3 regions of the Pantoea sp. SGAir0183 genome follow, and region 2 is predicted to be linked to each of the others. Evidence: riboswitches for the same ligand, from Rfam matches in the RefSeq annotation. Region 2 holds a riboswitch; each other region holds the start of a gene.

Evidence for each region. A riboswitch is a leader RNA that binds a small molecule or an ion and turns the genes downstream of it on or off. The one in region 2 is predicted to bind fluoride.
Region 1: linked by a shared signal. The riboswitch ahead of C1N59_RS23190 (DHHA2 domain-containing protein) and the one ahead of crcB (fluoride efflux transporter CrcB) in region 2 are both predicted to bind fluoride.
Region 3: linked by a shared signal. The riboswitch ahead of C1N59_RS18365 (DHHA2 domain-containing protein) and the one ahead of crcB (fluoride efflux transporter CrcB) in region 2 are both predicted to bind fluoride.

What each region holds. Positions count from the first base shown of each region.
Region 1 covers NZ_CP028067.1:158-5,981, forward strand. The annotation lists partial or broken gene C1N59_RS23175 (YncE family protein) at 1-296, shown strand, start outside; partial or broken gene C1N59_RS23180 (C4-dicarboxylate ABC transporter) at 552-1,590, shown strand; gene C1N59_RS23185 (uracil-DNA glycosylase family protein) at 1,884-2,183, shown strand; fluoride riboswitch at 2,233-2,302, shown strand; partial or broken gene C1N59_RS23190 (DHHA2 domain-containing protein) at 2,381-3,288, shown strand; partial or broken gene C1N59_RS23195 (universal stress protein) at 3,285-3,708, shown strand; partial or broken gene eno (phosphopyruvate hydratase) at 3,724-5,012, shown strand; partial or broken gene C1N59_RS23205 (2,3-diphosphoglycerate-dependent phosphoglycerate mutase) at 5,056-5,760, shown strand; gene crcB (fluoride efflux transporter CrcB) at 5,763-5,824, shown strand, end outside.
Region 2 covers NZ_CP028053.1:249,045-254,868, forward strand. The annotation lists gene C1N59_RS01150 (zinc-binding alcohol dehydrogenase family protein) at 1-711, shown strand, start outside; gene C1N59_RS01155 (nucleoside hydrolase) at 748-1,671, opposite strand; fluoride riboswitch at 1,907-1,983, shown strand; gene crcB (fluoride efflux transporter CrcB) at 2,077-2,454, shown strand; gene C1N59_RS01165 (alpha/beta hydrolase) at 2,478-3,083, opposite strand; gene C1N59_RS01170 (GNAT family N-acetyltransferase) at 3,276-4,400, shown strand; gene C1N59_RS01175 (ABC transporter ATP-binding protein) at 4,397-5,824, opposite strand, start outside.
Region 3 covers NZ_CP028053.1:3,944,383-3,950,206, reverse strand. The annotation lists gene C1N59_RS18380 (2,3-bisphosphoglycerate-dependent phosphoglycerate mutase) at 1-50, opposite strand, end outside; gene eno (phosphopyruvate hydratase) at 94-1,383, opposite strand; gene C1N59_RS18370 (universal stress protein) at 1,399-1,824, opposite strand; gene C1N59_RS18365 (DHHA2 domain-containing protein) at 1,821-2,729, opposite strand; fluoride riboswitch at 2,808-2,877, opposite strand; gene C1N59_RS18360 (uracil-DNA glycosylase family protein) at 2,927-3,526, opposite strand; gene C1N59_RS18355 (TDT family transporter) at 3,523-4,683, opposite strand; gene C1N59_RS18350 (YncE family protein) at 4,835-5,824, opposite strand, start outside.

The sequences.
Region 1 (5,824 bases), on a different contig from region 2:
ACAGAAGCTCGCCATTACGGCAACCATTCCCGTGGGGCAGGATCCTTACGGTGCCGCCCTGACGCCGGATAACCGCTATGTTTACAGCGGCAACCTGGGCGACAACAGCCTCTCCGTTATTGATACCGCCGCCGGTAAGGTGGTCTCCACCGTTACCGGACTGGATGCGCCCGTCCAGCCATCGTTCAGCAAACGGTGTGCCCGCGCGTGGGTGCTGAATAAGACCTCAGCATTGCGGTCGTTGACCTGAAAAGAACCGCGTCACGGCCACGATTAAAAGCCCGCCGCAGGCCTGATTCAGTCCTTCCCTCACTCCGGCGGTGTGACGGTCCTTCCGGAGTGGGAGAGTCTAACCTTTTACTGGTTATTTTAACTGAATAACCTGTTTTAAAGATTTAACCCGACGTGCCTATACTCTTTCTGTCTACTCAGGAGATTACGGCATGAACGATAAAATATTTACCCTGCATAACGGAGCGCGCCCGCTGAGCGCGCTGAGCAGCCCGAAAGAGGCCATACGTCAGTTCACGCCTAACTGGTTCGCCGCGACCATGGGGACCGGTATCCTGTCTCTGTCTCTGGCGCAGTTCCCCTGGCCGGTTCCGGGATTACGCCTCGTCGCCGAGGGACTCTGGATGTTTAACATCTTCCTGTTCAGCGTCTTTGCCGTGATGTATCTGGCCCGCTGGGTGATGTACTTCGGTGAGGCAAAGCGCATCTTGGCCATTCAACGGTGTCCATGTTCTTCGGCACCATCCCGATGGGCATGGCCACCATCATCAACGGGCTGCTGGCGTTGGGCCTCCCCCGGTGGGGCTGACGTCTATCCCGTAGCGCACGCCCTGTGGTGGCTGGACGTGCGATGTCGCTGCTGTGTGGCGTGTTATCCCTACATGATGTTTACCCGGCAGCAGCACAGCATTGACCAGATGACCGCCGTCTGGTTACTGCCGGTCGTGGCCGCCGAGGTTGCGGCAGTCAGTGGCGGCCTGCTGCACCGCACATTGCCGACCCCCACGCGCAGCTCGGCATCATTATTACCAGCTACGTGCTGTGGGCGTACTCGTGCCGGTGGCGCTGAGCATCCCGCCATCCTGCTGCTGCGTATGGCGCTGCACAAGCTACCACACGAAAGCATGGCGGCCTCAAGCTGGCTGGCACTGGGCCGATTGGTACCGGCTCGCTGGGATGCTGGTCATCGGCGGAGATGCGCCCGGGTGTTTGCCGCGGCGGGCATGCCGGAAATCGGTCATATCGCGCAGGCGTGGGGTTCGTTGCCGGCATTCTCTTCTGGGGCTGCGGCCTGTGGTGGATGCTGCTGGCCACGCTGATAACCGTGCGATACTTCCGTGAAGGCATTCCGTTCAATCTGGGATGGTGGGGCTTTACCTTCCGCTGGGCGTGTACACGGTCGCCACGCTGAAGCTGTCCACCCTCGTTGACCTGGCGTTCTTTAAAGGCTTCGGTGCGCTTCTTGTCGTCATGCTGGCCGCCATGTGGCTGCTGGTCGCGGTGAAGACGGTGCGCGGGGCATGGAGCGGGAAACTGTTTGTTTCCCCCTGTCTGGCAGGCCTGGACCGGAAGCCGTGAGTGAAACCTGCACGTCGCTGCTGGACCCGTTTTACGCGAGGAACGCCTCGCGGCAGTCACCGCGCCGCACGTGGCCGCGCTGAATCGCTGGGTCAGCGGGCTGCGTCAGCACGGCGTGGAGCTGCCGTGGTTTGATCCGGCCGACGGCGGGACCGGGGCCGGACTGCTCGTCCTGCTGCAGTCGCCGGCGCGCAGCAGCCCGTCACCCCGGTTTGTGTCGCGGGATAACCCGGGGCCGGCCCAGCAGAACCTGGGCGGTTTCTGGCGGAAGCCGGTATTGCGCGCCGGACAGCGTGCTGTGGAATACGGTGCCCTGGGTCAGCGACGGGCCGCAGAAACGGCCCTCAGCGGCGGACATCCGCAGCGGCTGCGCCTGGCTTGAGGACGTGCTGGCGTATCTGCCCGCGCTGCGCGTGGTGGTGCTGGCCGGTGCCGTAGCGGCTCAGGCCCGCGGGACGGTCAGTCATCAGTGCCCCGGCGTCACGGTGCTGAAGATGCCTCACCCCAGTCCGCTTTCACTTTGCACAAGCCCGGCGGTGCCGGAAAACATCCGCCGGGTGCTCCGCGAAGCACGCGCTGCGCTGGCGGGCTGAGGGTGCCAGCAGAATAATACTGACAGGCTTTCCGTCTGGCTCTATACTCAGAGTACAGGGTGATGGCGTTCCACCTTTCCCAACCGCTCCGTTCCGGAGCTGATGACGCCTGATGTGACTCTTGATTTTCAGGAGGTGCGTCAGGCCGTCCTTACTTTCCTCCCGGCCTGCGTACTTCCCTTTACGGGGAGAGACCCTTGATACACGTTTTTGGCCACATCAATCCTGACAGCGACGCCATCTGCACGGCGGTCGTCACCGCTCACTGGCTGACCGGGCGCGGCATGGACGCCCGCGCATGGCGTCTCGGCGAGGCTAACCGGGAAACCCGCTTTATCTTTGACACCGCCGGTCTTACGCTGCCGCCGCTGCTCGCTATTCCGCTGCAGGATGAACGGGTGTGGCTGGTCGATTTCACCGAGCCGGCGCAGGGGCCTGACGACCTGCTCCGGAGCAACGTCGTGGCATCACTGACCACCACCGGCTGGGCGGGCTGATAACGCAACTGCCGCCGGAGGTGCATATCCGCCCGGTTGGCAGCAGCGCCACGCTGCTCTGGCTGCTGATGGACGCTGAAGCGCGCCGCACGCTGCCCCCGACGCTCGCCGTGCTTCTGCTGGGTGCACTCCTGAGTGACACCGTGAATCTTCGCTCGCCGACCACCACCGAAGACGATATCCGTTCGGCGACCGAACTGGGCGTGCTGTCCGGCGTAAACCGCAGAGCCTTCGCCCGTGACCTCCTCACCGCCAAAACGGACGTCAGCGGCCTCAGCGCCCAGCAGCTGCTGGGCAGGGACCTCAAGGCCTTCGTCATTGCCGGCACCGACGTGCGCATTGCCCAGATTGAGGTCAGCTCACCGACACAGGTTGCCCCCGTGATGGACGACCTGCTCGCTGCCCTGGCGTATCTGGCGGACCAGTCGGGTGCCGGGCTGACGGTGCTGATGTTGACCGACATTCGCGCCGGGTTTTCAACGCTTTACTTCGCCGGGCGGGAGAGCGTTAACGCGGCCTCCTGCTCCGTACCGGGCATGCTCAGCCGCAAAAAACAGCTTCTGCCGTGGCTTGAGTCCCGCCTTAACCAGAACGGGAGTTCATTATGACCTGCTACACCCACGCACTGATACTTGTGAACGACAAAGACGACGGCACCCTCCTGCTGAAACGGGCGGTCGCGCTGGCGCAGCCGCTCGGCATGAAAATCACCCTGGCCCACATCAGCGACGACTACCGGGAAATGAACTACGTGTCCGACAGCCTGATGGACGACGTCGTGTCGGAAGAGGTGCTGAAAGCCAAAGCGTTTATGAGCGAGCTGGCGGCCTCCGTGCCTGAGGCGGTAGACACGCGGGAGCTGGTGACCATGCGCCGCTTTGAGGACGTGGAGAAGTGCATCAATGAGCTGGCGTGGACCTCGTGCTTGCCGGCACCGCAACCGCTTTATGGGAATGCTGACGTCCCGCTCGGCGGAATACATCAACCACCTCACGGTGGATGTGCTTATTACTCACCTGAATGACTAAACCGGGAGAAACGCTATGCACTTTACACTGGATAACGTGACCGCCCGGGAAATTCTTGACTCTCGCGGCAACCCCACCGTTGAAGTTGAGGCCCGGACCCCGGACGGGATGATGGCACGCGCCTCGGTGCCTTCCGGGGCCAGCACCGGGTCGCGCGAGGCCGCAGAGCGCCGCGACGGTGACGCACAACGTTTTGGCGGCAAAGGCGTGCTGGATGCCGTCAGGGCGGTTAATACGGAAATCTGCGAAGCCGTGCGCGGCCTGGACGTGCGCGAGCAGCGGCAGCTGGACAACATCATGCTGATGCTGGACGGCACGGAGAACAAGAGTCGCCTGGGTGCCAATGCCATTCTGGGCGTATCGCTGGCGGTGGCCCGGCTGGCGGCACAGGCCTCGCACGAGCCGCTGTGGCGCTACCTGGGGGGCCTGCAGGCGAATCTGCTGCCCGTGCCGTGCATGAACATCATCAACGGCGGCGTGCACGCCCGCGGTCAGGGCGCGGACTTCCAGGAGTTCATGATAGCGCCACACGGGGCACCCACGCTGCGCGAGGCCGTGCGTCAGGGCAGCGAGGTCTACCAGGCGCTGCGCCAGATCCTGCTGGACAAAAAACTCTCAGCGGCAGTGGGCGACGAAGGCGGTTTTGCGCCCGCCGTGTCGTCGAACCGTGACCCGCTGGCGTTTATCGTACAGGCGATTGAGAAGGCGGGATACAGGCCCGGAGAGGACATCAGCATCTGCATGGACCCTGCCTCAAGTGAGTTTTTCGCTGACGGTCAGTATCATCTGCGCACCGAGGGCAGCGCGCTGAGCGCGGCGGAAATGACGGCATACTACGGCGAGCTGATGGACCAGTTTCCGGTCATCCTGCTGGAAGACGGCCTGGCCGAGGACGACTGGGCGGGCTGGAAGCATCTGCACCAGCAGCTTGCGGGCAGGGCCGAGCTGGTTGGTGACGACCTGTTTGTAACCAACGTGAAGTACATCCAGCGCGGCATTGACGAAAACCTCGCCAGCGCCGCGCTGATCAAGCTCAATCAGATAGGCTCGCTCAGCGAAACGCTGGACGCCGTGGCTCTCTGCCAGCGGCACGGCTGGGGTGCGTTCATGTCTCACCGCAGCGGGGAAACCACGGACACGTTCCTTGCCGATCTGACGGTGGCCCTGCGCGCGGGACACCTGAAAACCGGCGCGCCGTGCCGCGGCGAACGCGTGGAAAAGTACAACCAGCTGATGCGCATTGAGCAGGCGCTGGGTGAGGACGCGCACTACGCGGGCTTCATGCGTTTGTGCGCCGCACGTAACACATCCGCCGGACGGTCCCCGTCCGGCAAAGAAGGAATGCCTGTGGCCCCTGCAACGCTGATCCTCCTGCGGCACGGCGAAAGCCAGTGGAACCGGGAAAACCGTTTTACCGGCTGGACGGACGTGCCGCTGACGGTCAGGGGCGGCAGGAGGCCGACCGGGCCGGTGACGCGCTGCGGGCAGCGGGCCTTATGCCCGACCGTGTCTTCACCTCGGTGATGACACGCTGCGTTCACACGGTCTGGCGGGTGCTGGACCGTCTTGACCGAAGCTGGACGCCCGTGGAAAAGAGCTGGCGACTGAACGAGCGCCACTACGGTGCGCTGCAGGGCTGAACAAGGACGACGCTGCCCGGATGATGGGGAAGAGACCGTCCGGCTATGGCGCAAAAGCTTCAGCGGCATTCCGCCCGCAGACGCGGAGGCTCCGGCGCAGCTGCGTCGGGATCTGCGCTATCGCCGCGTTGCGCTGGCCGACCTGCCTGCAACGGAAAGCCTGGAAATGACCCTGCGTCGCGTCATGCCATACTGGCACCACGTTGTGGTGCCACAGCTGCGCTGCGGAAGTACCGTTCTGATTGTGGCGCACGGCAACACGCTGCGCGCCCTGACCATCTTTCTGAACGGCATGCCCCACGACAGCGTGGCACAGCTGCACATACCGACCGGCGTGCCGGTTGTATATGAAATGGATACGGCCGCACAGGTCGTGTGCCGTTATGTTCTGAATATTAAAAAAAAGGAGTGAACGTGAATCAGCTTTTTGCCGTCATCACCGGCGGTGCTTTAGGGTGTGTTATCCGCTGGCAGCT
Region 2 (5,824 bases):
GAAAACATTTCGGTGATGGGTGTCCATCAGGATGGCGGCTTTAGCGACTATCTTTGCGTACCGGCAGCTAACCTGCTGGTGGTGGACGATCTTGCGCCAGAAGCCGCAGCGCTCATTGAGCCTTTTGCCATCAGCGCCCACGCGGTGCGGCGAGCGGCGGTGGCGCAGGGCGAGCAGGTGCTGGTCGTGGGGGCGGGGCCGATCGGCCTGGGGGCTGCCGCCATTGCCGCTGCTAACGGCGCGCAGGTGGTGGTCGCGGATACCAGTGATTACCGCCGTCAGCACGTCAGCCAGCAGTTGGGCCTCTGTGCGCTCAATCCGGCTGATGCGGCGTTTATAATCTCACTGCGAAACGAATTTGATGGCAGGCTGCCGTTGAAGGTGCTTGATGCCACAGGCAATCCTGCGGCGATGAACGCGGCCGTGAGCCTGATTCGCCATGGCGGAACAATCGTGTACGTCGGTCTGCATAAAGGGGATTTGGTGATTCCTGACAGTGAGTTTCACAAGAAGGAGAGCACGATCATGGGTAGCCGTAACGCCACCCGTGAGGATTTTGATCGGGTGCGTGAACTCATGGCGGCCGGGACGTTACGTGCCGATATGATGCTCAACCGGCGTTTCGCGTTTTCGACACTGGCAGAACACTTTGAGGCGCAGGTCATCAACAATCGAGCGTTAATTAAGGGCGTTATCGATTTTGATCGCTGAAGCCGGAGACAACGGGGTGCGCTGTCTCCGCACGCGCTACGCCGTTCCGGAGAGCGACTGGAAAAAGTGGCGACGCACGGCGTCGGCATCCACGCCCAATGCGATGCGTTGTCGGGGCAAATCGCGAAAAGGGTTGTGACGGGAAGCCAGCGTGCTGATCTGGCGCACCGTCTGACCACAGGCGATGCCTTCGGTAATCACCCGCAGTGGGCTTTCCACCAGCGTAAATGCCTCGGGCAAACACAGCCAGGATATCGTCAGCGTGTCATGCAACGCCATTCCCGCAAATCCTTCCTTCTCAAGACTGTACGCCAGATAAGGGCGGCAGATCGCCCGCAGGATCGGCTGTTGCAGTTGATCCACCTCATCGCTATTGATCAACACTTTATGGGTAACATCCAGCGGGATCAGCATAACCGGCAAGGCCGAGGACAGGACCTGATCCGCAGCATGAGGATCTTTCCAGATATTAAATTCACTGAACGGTGTCACATTCCCGCTGTGGCCATCGGTACCAAAGGCGCCGCCCATGATGACCAGTTCTTTGACCAGCGGGATAATATCCGGTGCCTGATTGATGGCGCTGGCGATATTGGTAAGGGGACCGATTGCCACCAGTGTAATGACGCCGGGATTAGCACGAACGCTGTCGATAATAAACTGCACGGCACCGGGCGCGTCGTCGCTAAACGGATTATCAAACGCATCCCCTAAACCGTCTTCACCATGCAGCCTGGCAGGTGCGCTCGGTTCCCGTGCCAGCGGACGGGCGCAGCCGCGGTACACCGGCACGTCAATCGCCATTTTCTGGCAAAAGAGCCGCGCATTTTTCACCGCCTGGCCCACGGCAACGTTGCCGAATACCGTGGTAATGCCCAGCAGATGTTGCGTCCGCGCGGCATAGGCCAGCGCAAAGGCATCATCCACGCCGATATCAGTATCAAAAATGACAGTGCGCACAGGATTCTCCAGAAAGCGTGAGCGCCTCACCCGGGGCGACAATCATTGTGCGGGCGCGGCAAGCGTAAAAGCCGTCATTTATTTAAGCGGAAAACGGAAAAAGGGGAAACCTGAATTCTCCCCCCTTTTAAGGCTACCCGCGTCGGGTTTTTAACGCTGCATGTCAGCCGCACATCACGGGCGCGCGCGTTCACATGGTCTGAGTTGCCAGTCAGAAAAAGGCATCGTATGATTGCCTGCGCAAGGTGATGGCGTTCCACCTTCCCCAACCGCCAGCAGGTTTCCCCTGCGGCTGATGACGCCTGACACTATCCTTTATCCTTTCGTGGGAGCGGGAGCGTCAGGTGCCGGTATTTGCTGACCCTCCACCGTCTTCTGCACAATGCCTGTTAACGGGAGTATAAGATGTTAAAACCGCTATTCGCTGTGATCGTGGGCGGCAGCGTAGGTTGTGTACTGCGTTGGTGGTTCGGTATGCGTTTCAATGCGTTTTTCCCCAATCTTCCACCGGGTACGTTGCTGGTGAATCTGATTGGCGGCTTTGTGATCGGGGCGGCCATGGCCTGGTTTATCAAAAATCCCCAGCTCGATCCCGCCTGGCGGTTACTGATCATTACAGGCTTATGTGGCGGTCTCACCACGTTTTCCACGTTTACCGCAGAGTTAATGACCCTGTTGCAGTCCGGAAAATATCTCTGGGCCATGAGCAGCGCGCTGGTGCATGTCATTGGCTCGTTGCTGATGAGTTTTGCCGGTTTCGCGCTGATTAACCTGTTGGGTTAACGCCGCCGCGAAACCGGATGCAGTCAGTCCTGCAGACACTGAGCGATGAAGCTGGCGGCGTGCAGGGCGCCCTCGGCTGAAATCGTGTGGCCAGTCTGTGGCTCAATCAATGCCTCGACCGGAACCGCCGCAGCTTTCAGGCGGGCCGCGGCTGACTCGCTTTCGCTGACGGGGATCACCGCATCAGCCCGGCCATGGATCAGCAGGGCTGGCGTATGCGCGAGAGGTGTCAGTGGGCCGTCAAAGGCCAGTCGGCCGGAAAATGCCACCACGCCCGCCAGGGGATAACGGCCAGAGGCCAGTAGATCTAGCGCCATGATCGAGCCCTGAGAAAAGCCCACCAGGATGACCTTCTCCCAGCATTCTGCCATATCATGCTGCGCCATCAGGTCACGCAGAACGCGGTCAAACGCCTCACGGGCTTCGCGAACCCGCCCTGGACGGTTTTCCGGCGTAATGCCCGCCAGACTGAACCACTGATAGCCCATGCCCTGTTCAAAAGCATAAGGCGCATCCGGTGAGGCAAAGACCACATCGGGTAACAAGCTTGCCCAATAGTCGCCGACAGGTGCCAGATCGTCGCCGTTACTGCCTACGCCGTGCAGAAAAATCACCAGTGCTTTTGCCATGCCGGTTCCTGTAAAAGTTGTGTTGTCTGACAGGTATTTGAACAGTTACACCGGTTAACGTCAAAATCAAACTGACCGCCGGGAAGGCCGCCTGTCGTTCAGGGGAAGGCAAACATTACGTGCCGTCTCCCTTTCCCTGTAACGTAAAACCTGCTTGACTGAAACGTCACCGCTTGCCGTCTGGAGTTATGCATGTCGTTGTTTACCCTGAGCACGTTATCCGACATTCCCGCCGCTGAATGGGATGCGCTGCTGCCTGATGATCAGCCTTTTTTGCGCCATGCCTTTTTGCTGAGCCTTGAAGACAGCGGCAGCGTCAGGCCGGAACGGGGCTGGCAGCCAGCCCATCTGGTCTGGCGTGAGCAGGGTGAACTCTGCGCCGCGCTACCCGGCTACCAAAAAAGCCATTCACAGGGTGAATACGTGTTCGATCACGCCTGGGCCGATGCCTGTCAGCGAGCCGGTATCGCTTACTATCCGAAATGGCTCGGTGCCATTCCCTTCAGCCCGGTAACGGGCGCGCGCGTGCTGGGCAAATCCGATGCCGCTATCCGTCTGCTGTCGAGGCTGCCAGACTGGCTGGAGCGCCAGGCGTTGAGTGGCGCGCATATCAATTTCACCGACTCTCACGCTAACGCGCTGCTGGCGGAACAACCCGACTGGCTGGCGCGGCTGGGCTGCCAGTATCACTGGCACAATCGCGGCTATCGCGACTTCCAGGACTTTCTGGATACGTTGATGTCACGCAAGCGCAAACAGCTGCGCAAGGAACGGGAGCAGGTCGCCCTGAACGGCTTTGAATTTGACTGGTATCGCGGCGATCAACTGCGTGAAGATCAATGGGATTTTGTGTACACCTGCTATGCTAACACGTACTCGGTGCGTGGTCAGCGTCCTTATCTGACGCGTGCCTTTTTTAGCTTACTGGCCGCGCGTCTGCCGGAAAACATTCGCGTCGTCATTGCCCGTTTGCAGCAGCAGCCCGCAGCGATGGCTTTTTACCTTAAAGACGGGGAAAGCCTGTATGGCCGCTACTGGGGCTGCCTGGCGGAATTTAACCAGCTTCACTTCGAAACCTGTTTTTATCAGGGGATGGATTTCGCCATCGCCGAAGGCCTGCAACGCTTCGATGCGGGCGCGCAGGGCGAACACAAGCTGGTGCGTGGTTTCGAACCGCAGATTACCCACTCCTGGCACTACCTGTGTCACCCCGGCCTGCGCGCCGCCGTTGACGATTTTTTGCAGCAGGAGCGGCAGGGCGTTCACCTGTGGGCCGAGGAAGCCCGGGACGCCTTGCCCTACCGACGCGGCGACTAGTCCGCCCCGACAAACCCGCCGGTCTGGTGTTGCCAGAGCCGGGCATACAGGCCATTTTGTGCCAGCAGTTCCTGGTGGCTACCGATTTCGACAATCTGGCCGTGTTCCAGCACCACCAGCCGGTCCATTTTTGCAATCGTGGACAGACGGTGAGCGATGGCAATCACCGTTTTCCCCTGCATCAACGACTCCAGGCTTTCCTGAATCGCCGCTTCCACCTCTGAATCAAGGGCGGAAGTGGCTTCATCCATGATCAGAACCGGCGCGTTTTTCAGCAACACGCGCGCAATGGCTATACGCTGACGCTGCCCGCCAGACAGTTTTACGCCGCGCTCACCGACATGCGCATCCAGCCCTGTCCGGCCCTGGGAATCCGACAGCAGCGGGATAAATTCGTCGGCGCGGGCGCGACGGATAGCCAGTTGCAGTTCTTCCTCGCTGGCATGGGGCCGGCCATAGAGCAGATTTTCGCGGATAGAGCGGTGCAGCAGCGAGGTATCCTGGGTGATCATGCCAATCTGGCTGCGCAGGCTTTCCTGCGTCACCTCGGCAATACACTGACCGTCAATCAGGATGCGCCCGCCGTTCAGGTCGTAAAGACGCAACAGCAGATTGACCAGCGTTGATTTTCCGGCACCGGAAGGTCCAATCAGGCCAATCTTTTCTCCCGGTTTAATGGTCAGGTTCAGGCCATTAATCACCTGCCGCTCGCCACCATAGTTAAAACGGATGTTGTCGAAGCGAATCTCCCCCTGCGTCACCCTGAGCTGTTTTGCCTGGGGCGCATCCTGCACGCTAAGCGGTTGGGAAATGGTGTTCAGTCCGTCCTGCACCATGCCGATATTTTCAAAAATGCCGTTCACCACCCACATCACCCAACCGGACATATTAACAAGACGGATAACCAGGCCGGTCGCCAGGGCAATGGCACCGACGCTAATCAGCGATGCGCTCCACAGCCACAGCGCCAGGCCGGACGTGGCAACAATCAGAACGCCGTTGAGCGTCGACAGCGTCAAATCCATGCTGGTTACCATGCGGTTAGCCTGCTGCGTTTTGTCTGTCTGCTCCTGAATCGCCTCACGTGCGTACTGCCGCTCCAGGTCGCTATGGGCGAACAGCTTGATGGTAGCTATATTGGTGTAACCATCCACAATCGTGCCCATGAGTTTCGAGCGCGCTTCTGAGGACACCACGGAACGGGCCTTTACGCGCGGCACAAAATAGCGCAGCGCCGCGCTGTAAAGCACAATCCAGATAATGAGCGGAATCATCAAACGCCAGTCCGCTTCGGCGAACAGCACCAGCGCCGTCGCGGCGTAGATCAGCACATGCCAGATGGCATCGACCAACTGCACCGCAGAATCGCGGAGCGAGTTACCGGTTTGCAAAATGCGTTGCGCAATCCGGCCCGCAAAATCGTT
Region 3 (5,824 bases), 670 kb from region 2:
TTCCACTGGCTTTCGCCGTGCCGCAGGAGGATCAGCGTTGCAGGGGCCACAGGCATTCCTTCTTTGCCGGACGGGGACCGTCCGGCGGATGTGTTACGTGCGGCGCACAAACGCATGAAGCCCCGCGTAGTGCGCGTCCTCACCCAGCGCCTGCTCAATGCGCATCAGCTGGTTGTACTTTTCCACGCGTTCGCCGCGGCACGGCGCGCCGGTTTTCAGGTGTCCCGCGCGCAGGGCCACCGTCAGATCGGCAAGGAACGTGTCCGTGGTTTCCCCGCTGCGGTGAGACATGAACGCACCCCAGCCGTGCCGCTGGCAGAGAGCCACGGCGTCCAGCGTTTCGCTGAGCGAGCCTATCTGATTGAGCTTGATCAGCGCGGCGCTGGCGAGGTTTTCGTCAATGCCGCGCTGGATGTACTTCACGTTGGTTACAAACAGGTCGTCACCAACCAGCTCGGCCCTGCCCGCAAGCTGCTGGTGCAGATGCTTCCAGCCCGCCCAGTCGTCCTCGGCCAGGCCGTCTTCCAGCAGGATGACCGGAAACTGGTCCATCAGCTCGCCGTAGTATGCCGTCATTTCCGCCGCGCTCAGCGCGCTGCCCTCGGTGCGCAGATGATACTGACCGTCAGCGAAAAACTCACTTGAGGCAGGGTCCATGCAGATGCTGATGTCCTCTCCGGGCCTGTATCCCGCCTTCTCAATCGCCTGTACGATAAACGCCAGCGGGTCACGGTTCGACGACACGGCGGGCGCAAAACCGCCTTCGTCGCCCACTGCCGCTGAGAGTTTTTTGTCCAGCAGGATCTGGCGCAGCGCCTGGTAGACCTCGCTGCCCTGACGCACGGCCTCGCGCAGCGTGGGTGCCCCGTGTGGCGCTATCATGAACTCCTGGAAGTCCGCGCCCTGACCGCGGGCGTGCACGCCGCCGTTGATGATGTTCATGCACGGCACGGGCAGCAGATTCGCCTGCAGGCCCCCCAGGTAGCGCCACAGCGGCTCGTGCGAGGCCTGTGCCGCCAGCCGGGCCACCGCCAGCGATACGCCCAGAATGGCATTGGCACCCAGGCGACTCTTGTTCTCCGTGCCGTCCAGCATCAGCATGATGTTGTCCAGCTGCCGCTGCTCGCGCACGTCCAGGCCGCGCACGGCTTCGCAGATTTCCGTATTAACCGCCCTGACGGCATCCAGCACGCCTTTGCCGCCAAAACGTTGTGCGTCACCGTCGCGGCGCTCTGCGGCCTCGCGCGACCCGGTGCTGGCCCCGGAAGGCACCGAGGCGCGTGCCATCATCCCGTCCGGGGTCCGGGCCTCAACTTCAACGGTGGGGTTGCCGCGAGAGTCAAGAATTTCCCGGGCGGTCACGTTATCCAGTGTAAAGTGCATAGCGTTTCTCCCGGTTTAGTCATTCAGGTGAGTAATAAGCACATCCACCGTGAGGTGGTTGATGTATTCCGCCGAGCGGGACGTCAGCATTCCCATAAAGCGGTTGCGGTGCCCGGCAAGCACGAGGTCCACGCCCAGCTCATTGATGCACTTCTCCACGTCCTCAAAGCGGCGCATGGTCACCAGCTCCCGCGTGTCTACCGCCTCAGGCACGGAGGCCGCCAGCTCGCTCATAAACGCTTTGGCTTTCAGCACCTCTTCCGACACGACGTCGTCCATCAGGCTGTCGGACACGTAGTTCATTTCCCGGTAGTCGTCGCTGATGTGGGCCAGGGTGATTTTCATGCCGAGCGGCTGCGCCAGCGCGACCGCCCGTTTCAGCAGGAGGGTGCCGTCGTCTTTGTCGTTCACAAGTATCAGTGCGTGGGTGTAGCAGGTCATAATGAACTCCCGTTCTGGTTAAGGCGGGACTCAAGCCACGGCAGAAGCTGTTTTTTGCGGCTGAGCATGCCCGGTACGGAGCAGGAGGCCGCGTTAACGCTCTCCCGCCCGGCGAAGTAAAGCGTTGAAAACCCGGCGCGAATGTCGGTCAACATCAGCACCGTCAGCCCGGCACCCGACTGGTCCGCCAGATACGCCAGGGCAGCGAGCAGGTCGTCCATCACGGGGGCAACCTGTGTCGGTGAGCTGACCTCAATCTGGGCAATGCGCACGTCGGTGCCGGCAATGACGAAGGCCTTGAGGTCCCTGCCCAGCAGCTGCTGGGCGCTGAGGCCGCTGACGTCCGTTTTGGCGGTGAGGAGGTCACGGGCGAAGGCTCTGCGGTTTACGCCGGACAGCACGCCCAGTTCGGTCGCCGAACGGATATCGTCTTCGGTGGTGGTCGGCGAGCGAAGATTCACGGTGTCACTCAGGAGTGCGCCCAGCAGAAGCACGGCGAGCGTCGGGGGCAGCGTGCGGCGCGCTTCAGCGTCCATCAGCAGCCAGAGCAGCGTGGCGCTGCTGCCAACCGGGCGGATATGCACCTCCGGCGGCAGTTGCGTTATCAGCCCGCCCAGCCGGTGGTGGTCAGTGATGCCCACGACGTTGCTCCGGAGCAGGTCGTCAGGCCCCTGCGCCGGCTCGGTGAAATCGACCAGCCACACCCGTTCATCCTGCAGCGGAATAGCGAGCAGCGGCGGCAGCGTAAGACCGGCGGTGTCAAAGATAAAGCGGGTTTCCCGGTTAGCCTCGCCGAGACGCCATGCGCGGGCGTCCATGCCGCGCCCGGTCAGCCAGTGAGCGGTGACGACCGCCGTGCAGATGGCGTCGCTGTCAGGATTGATGTGGCCAAAAACGTGTATCAAGGGTCTCTCCCCGTAAAGGGAAGTACGCAGGCCGGGAGGAAAGTAAGGACGGCCTGACGCACCTCCTGAAAATCAAGAGTCACATCAGGCGTCATCAGCTCCGGAACGGAGCGGTTGGGAAAGGTGGAACGCCATCACCCTGTACTCTGAGTATAGAGCCAGACGGAAAGCCTGTCAGTATTATTCTGCTGGCACCCTCAGCCCGCCAGCGCAGCGCGTGCTTCGCGGAGCACCCGGCGGATGTTTTCCGGCACCGCCGGGCTTGTGCAAAGTGAAAGCGGACTGGGGTGAGGCATCTTCAGCACCGTGACGCCGGGGCACTGATGACTGACCGTCCCGCGGGCCTGAGCCGCTACGGCACCGGCCAGCACCACCACGCGCAGCGCGGGCAGATACGCCAGCACGTCCTCAAGCCAGGCGCAGCCGCTGCGGATGTCCGCCGCTGAGGGCCGTTTCTGCGGCCCGTCGCTGACCCAGGGCACCGTATTCCACAGCACGCTGTCCCGGCGCGCAATACCGGCTTCCGCCAGAAACCGCCCCAGGTTCTGCTGGGCCGGCCCCGGGTTATCCCGCGACACAAACCGGGGTGACGGGCTGCTGCGCGCCGGCGACTGCAGCAGGACGAGCAGTCCGGCCCCGGTCCCGCCGTCGGCCGGATCAAACCACGGCAGCTCCACGCCGTGCTGACGCAGCCCGCTGACCCAGCGATTCAGCGCGGCCACGTGCGGCGCGGTGACTGCCGCGAGGCGTTCCTCGCGTAAAAACGGGTCCAGCAGCGACGTGCAGGTTTCACTCACGGCTTCCGGTCCAGGCCTGCCAGACAGGGGGAAACAAACAGTTTCCCGCTCCATGCCCCGCGCACCGTCTTCACCGCGACCAGCAGCCACATGGCGGCCAGCATGACGACAAGAAGCGCACCGAAGCCTTTAAAGAACGCCAGGTCAACGAGGGTGGACAGCTTCAGCGTGGCGACCGTGTACACGCCCAGCGGGAAGGTAAAGCCCCACCATCCCAGATTGAACGGAATGCCTTCACGGAAGTATCGCACGGTTATCAGCGTGGCCAGCAGCATCCACCACAGGCCGCAGCCCCAGAAGAGAATGCCGGCAACGAACCCCACGCCCTGCGCGATATGACCGATTTCCGGCATGCCCGCCGCGGCAAACACCCCGGGCGCATCTCCGCCGATGACCAGCATCCCCAGCGAGCCGGTACCAATCGGCCCCAGTGCCAGCCAGCTTGAGGCCGCCATGCTTTCGTGTGGTAGCTTGTGCAGCGCCATACGCAGCAGCAGGATGGCGAGGATGCTCAGCGCCACCGGCACCGAGTACGCCCACAGCACGTAGCTGGTAATAATGATGCCGAGCTGCGCGTGGGGGTCGGCAATGTGCGGTGCCAGCAGGCCGCCACTGACTGCCGCAACCTCGGCGGCCACGACCGGCAGTAACCAGACGGCGGTCATCTGGTCAATGCTGTGCTGCTGCCGGGTAAACATCATGTAGGGAATACACACGCCACACAGCAGCGACATCGCCACGTCCAGCCACCACAGGGCGTGCGCTACGGGAATGACGTCAGCCCCCCACCGGGGGAGGCCAAACGCCAGCAGCCCGTTGATGATGGTGGCCATGCCCATCGGGATGGTGCCGAAGAACATGGACACCGTTGAATGGCCAAAGATGCGCTTTGCCTCACCGAAGTACATCACCCAGCGGGCCAGATACATCACGGCAAAGACGCTGAACAGGAAGATGTTAAACATCCAGAGTCCCTCGGCGACGAGGCGTAATCCCGGAACCGGCCAGGGGAACTGCGCCAGAGACAGAGACAGGATACCGGTCCCCATGGTCGCGGCGAACCAGTTAGGCGTGAACTGACGTATGGCCTCTTTCGGGCTGCTCAGCGCGCTCAGCGGGCGCGCTCCGTTATGCAGGGTAAATATTTTATCGTTCATGCCGTAATCTCCTGAGTAGACAGAAAGAGTATAGGCACGTCGGGTTAAATCTTTAAAACAGGTTATTCAGTTAAAATAAACCAGTAAAAGTGGTTAGACTCTCCCACTCCGGGAAGGACCGTCACACCGCCGGAGTGAGGGAAGGACTGAATCAGGCCTGCGGCGGGCTTTTAATCGTGGCCGTGACGCGGTTCTGTTTCAGGTCAACGACCGCAATGCTGAGGTCTTTATTCAGCACCCACGCGCGGGCACCGTCTTTGCTGAAAACGATGGCCTGACGGGGCGCATCCAGTCCGGTAACGGTGGAGACCACCTTACCGGCGGCGGTATCAATAACGGAGAGGCTGTTGTCGCCCAGGTTGCCGCTGTAAACATAGCGGTTATCCGGCGTCAGGGCGGCACCGTAAGGATCCTGCCCCACGGGAATGGTTGCCGTAATGGCGAGCTTCTGCGTGTCAACCACGGCGATGGTGTTGCTGCCGCTGTTAGCCGCGTACAGTGTGCGGCCGTCGGCGCTGACTGAAATGGCGCGCAGCTTGCTGAAGCCTGTTATCTCGCCGCGAATCTCGCCCGTTACGGCGTCAACCAGGGTAATTTTATCGCCCTTAAAGTTAGTGACGTAGACGGTTTTGCCGTCCGGGCTGATTTTTATGCCCTGACGGGGCTGGGCAAAACCCGTCACGACCGCAACGGGCCGGTTGTGCGTCAGGTCATACACCGAGAGCGTGCTGGCGGCCTCGTTATTCACATACAGGCGCTGACCGTCACGGCTGATAGCTGTGCCGAATGCCCCGGGCCCCAGCGGCAGCGAGGTCTCCACATCAAGCGTCCCGGTGCTGATTTTTCTGACCACGCCGAGGCTGCTGTCTGAAAGATATACGGCCTTCCCGTCGGGGGAGAAAAGCGCATTGCGGGGCGTGACGTATCCCTTCAGCACCTTTCTGACTTTCCCGGCAGCCAGGTCGTAGACCACCACCTCAGAGCGCTCACTGTAGGACGCCACCGCCGTTTTCTCATCGGGACTGACAGCAAGGGAATTGTTGTGGATATCGCCGTCAAACGTCCAGCGTTCCTCTGCGGCACCGGCGAGGGTGCTGATAAGAAGAAACGCCACCGCGGTCAGTCCCGGGATCCTGTATTT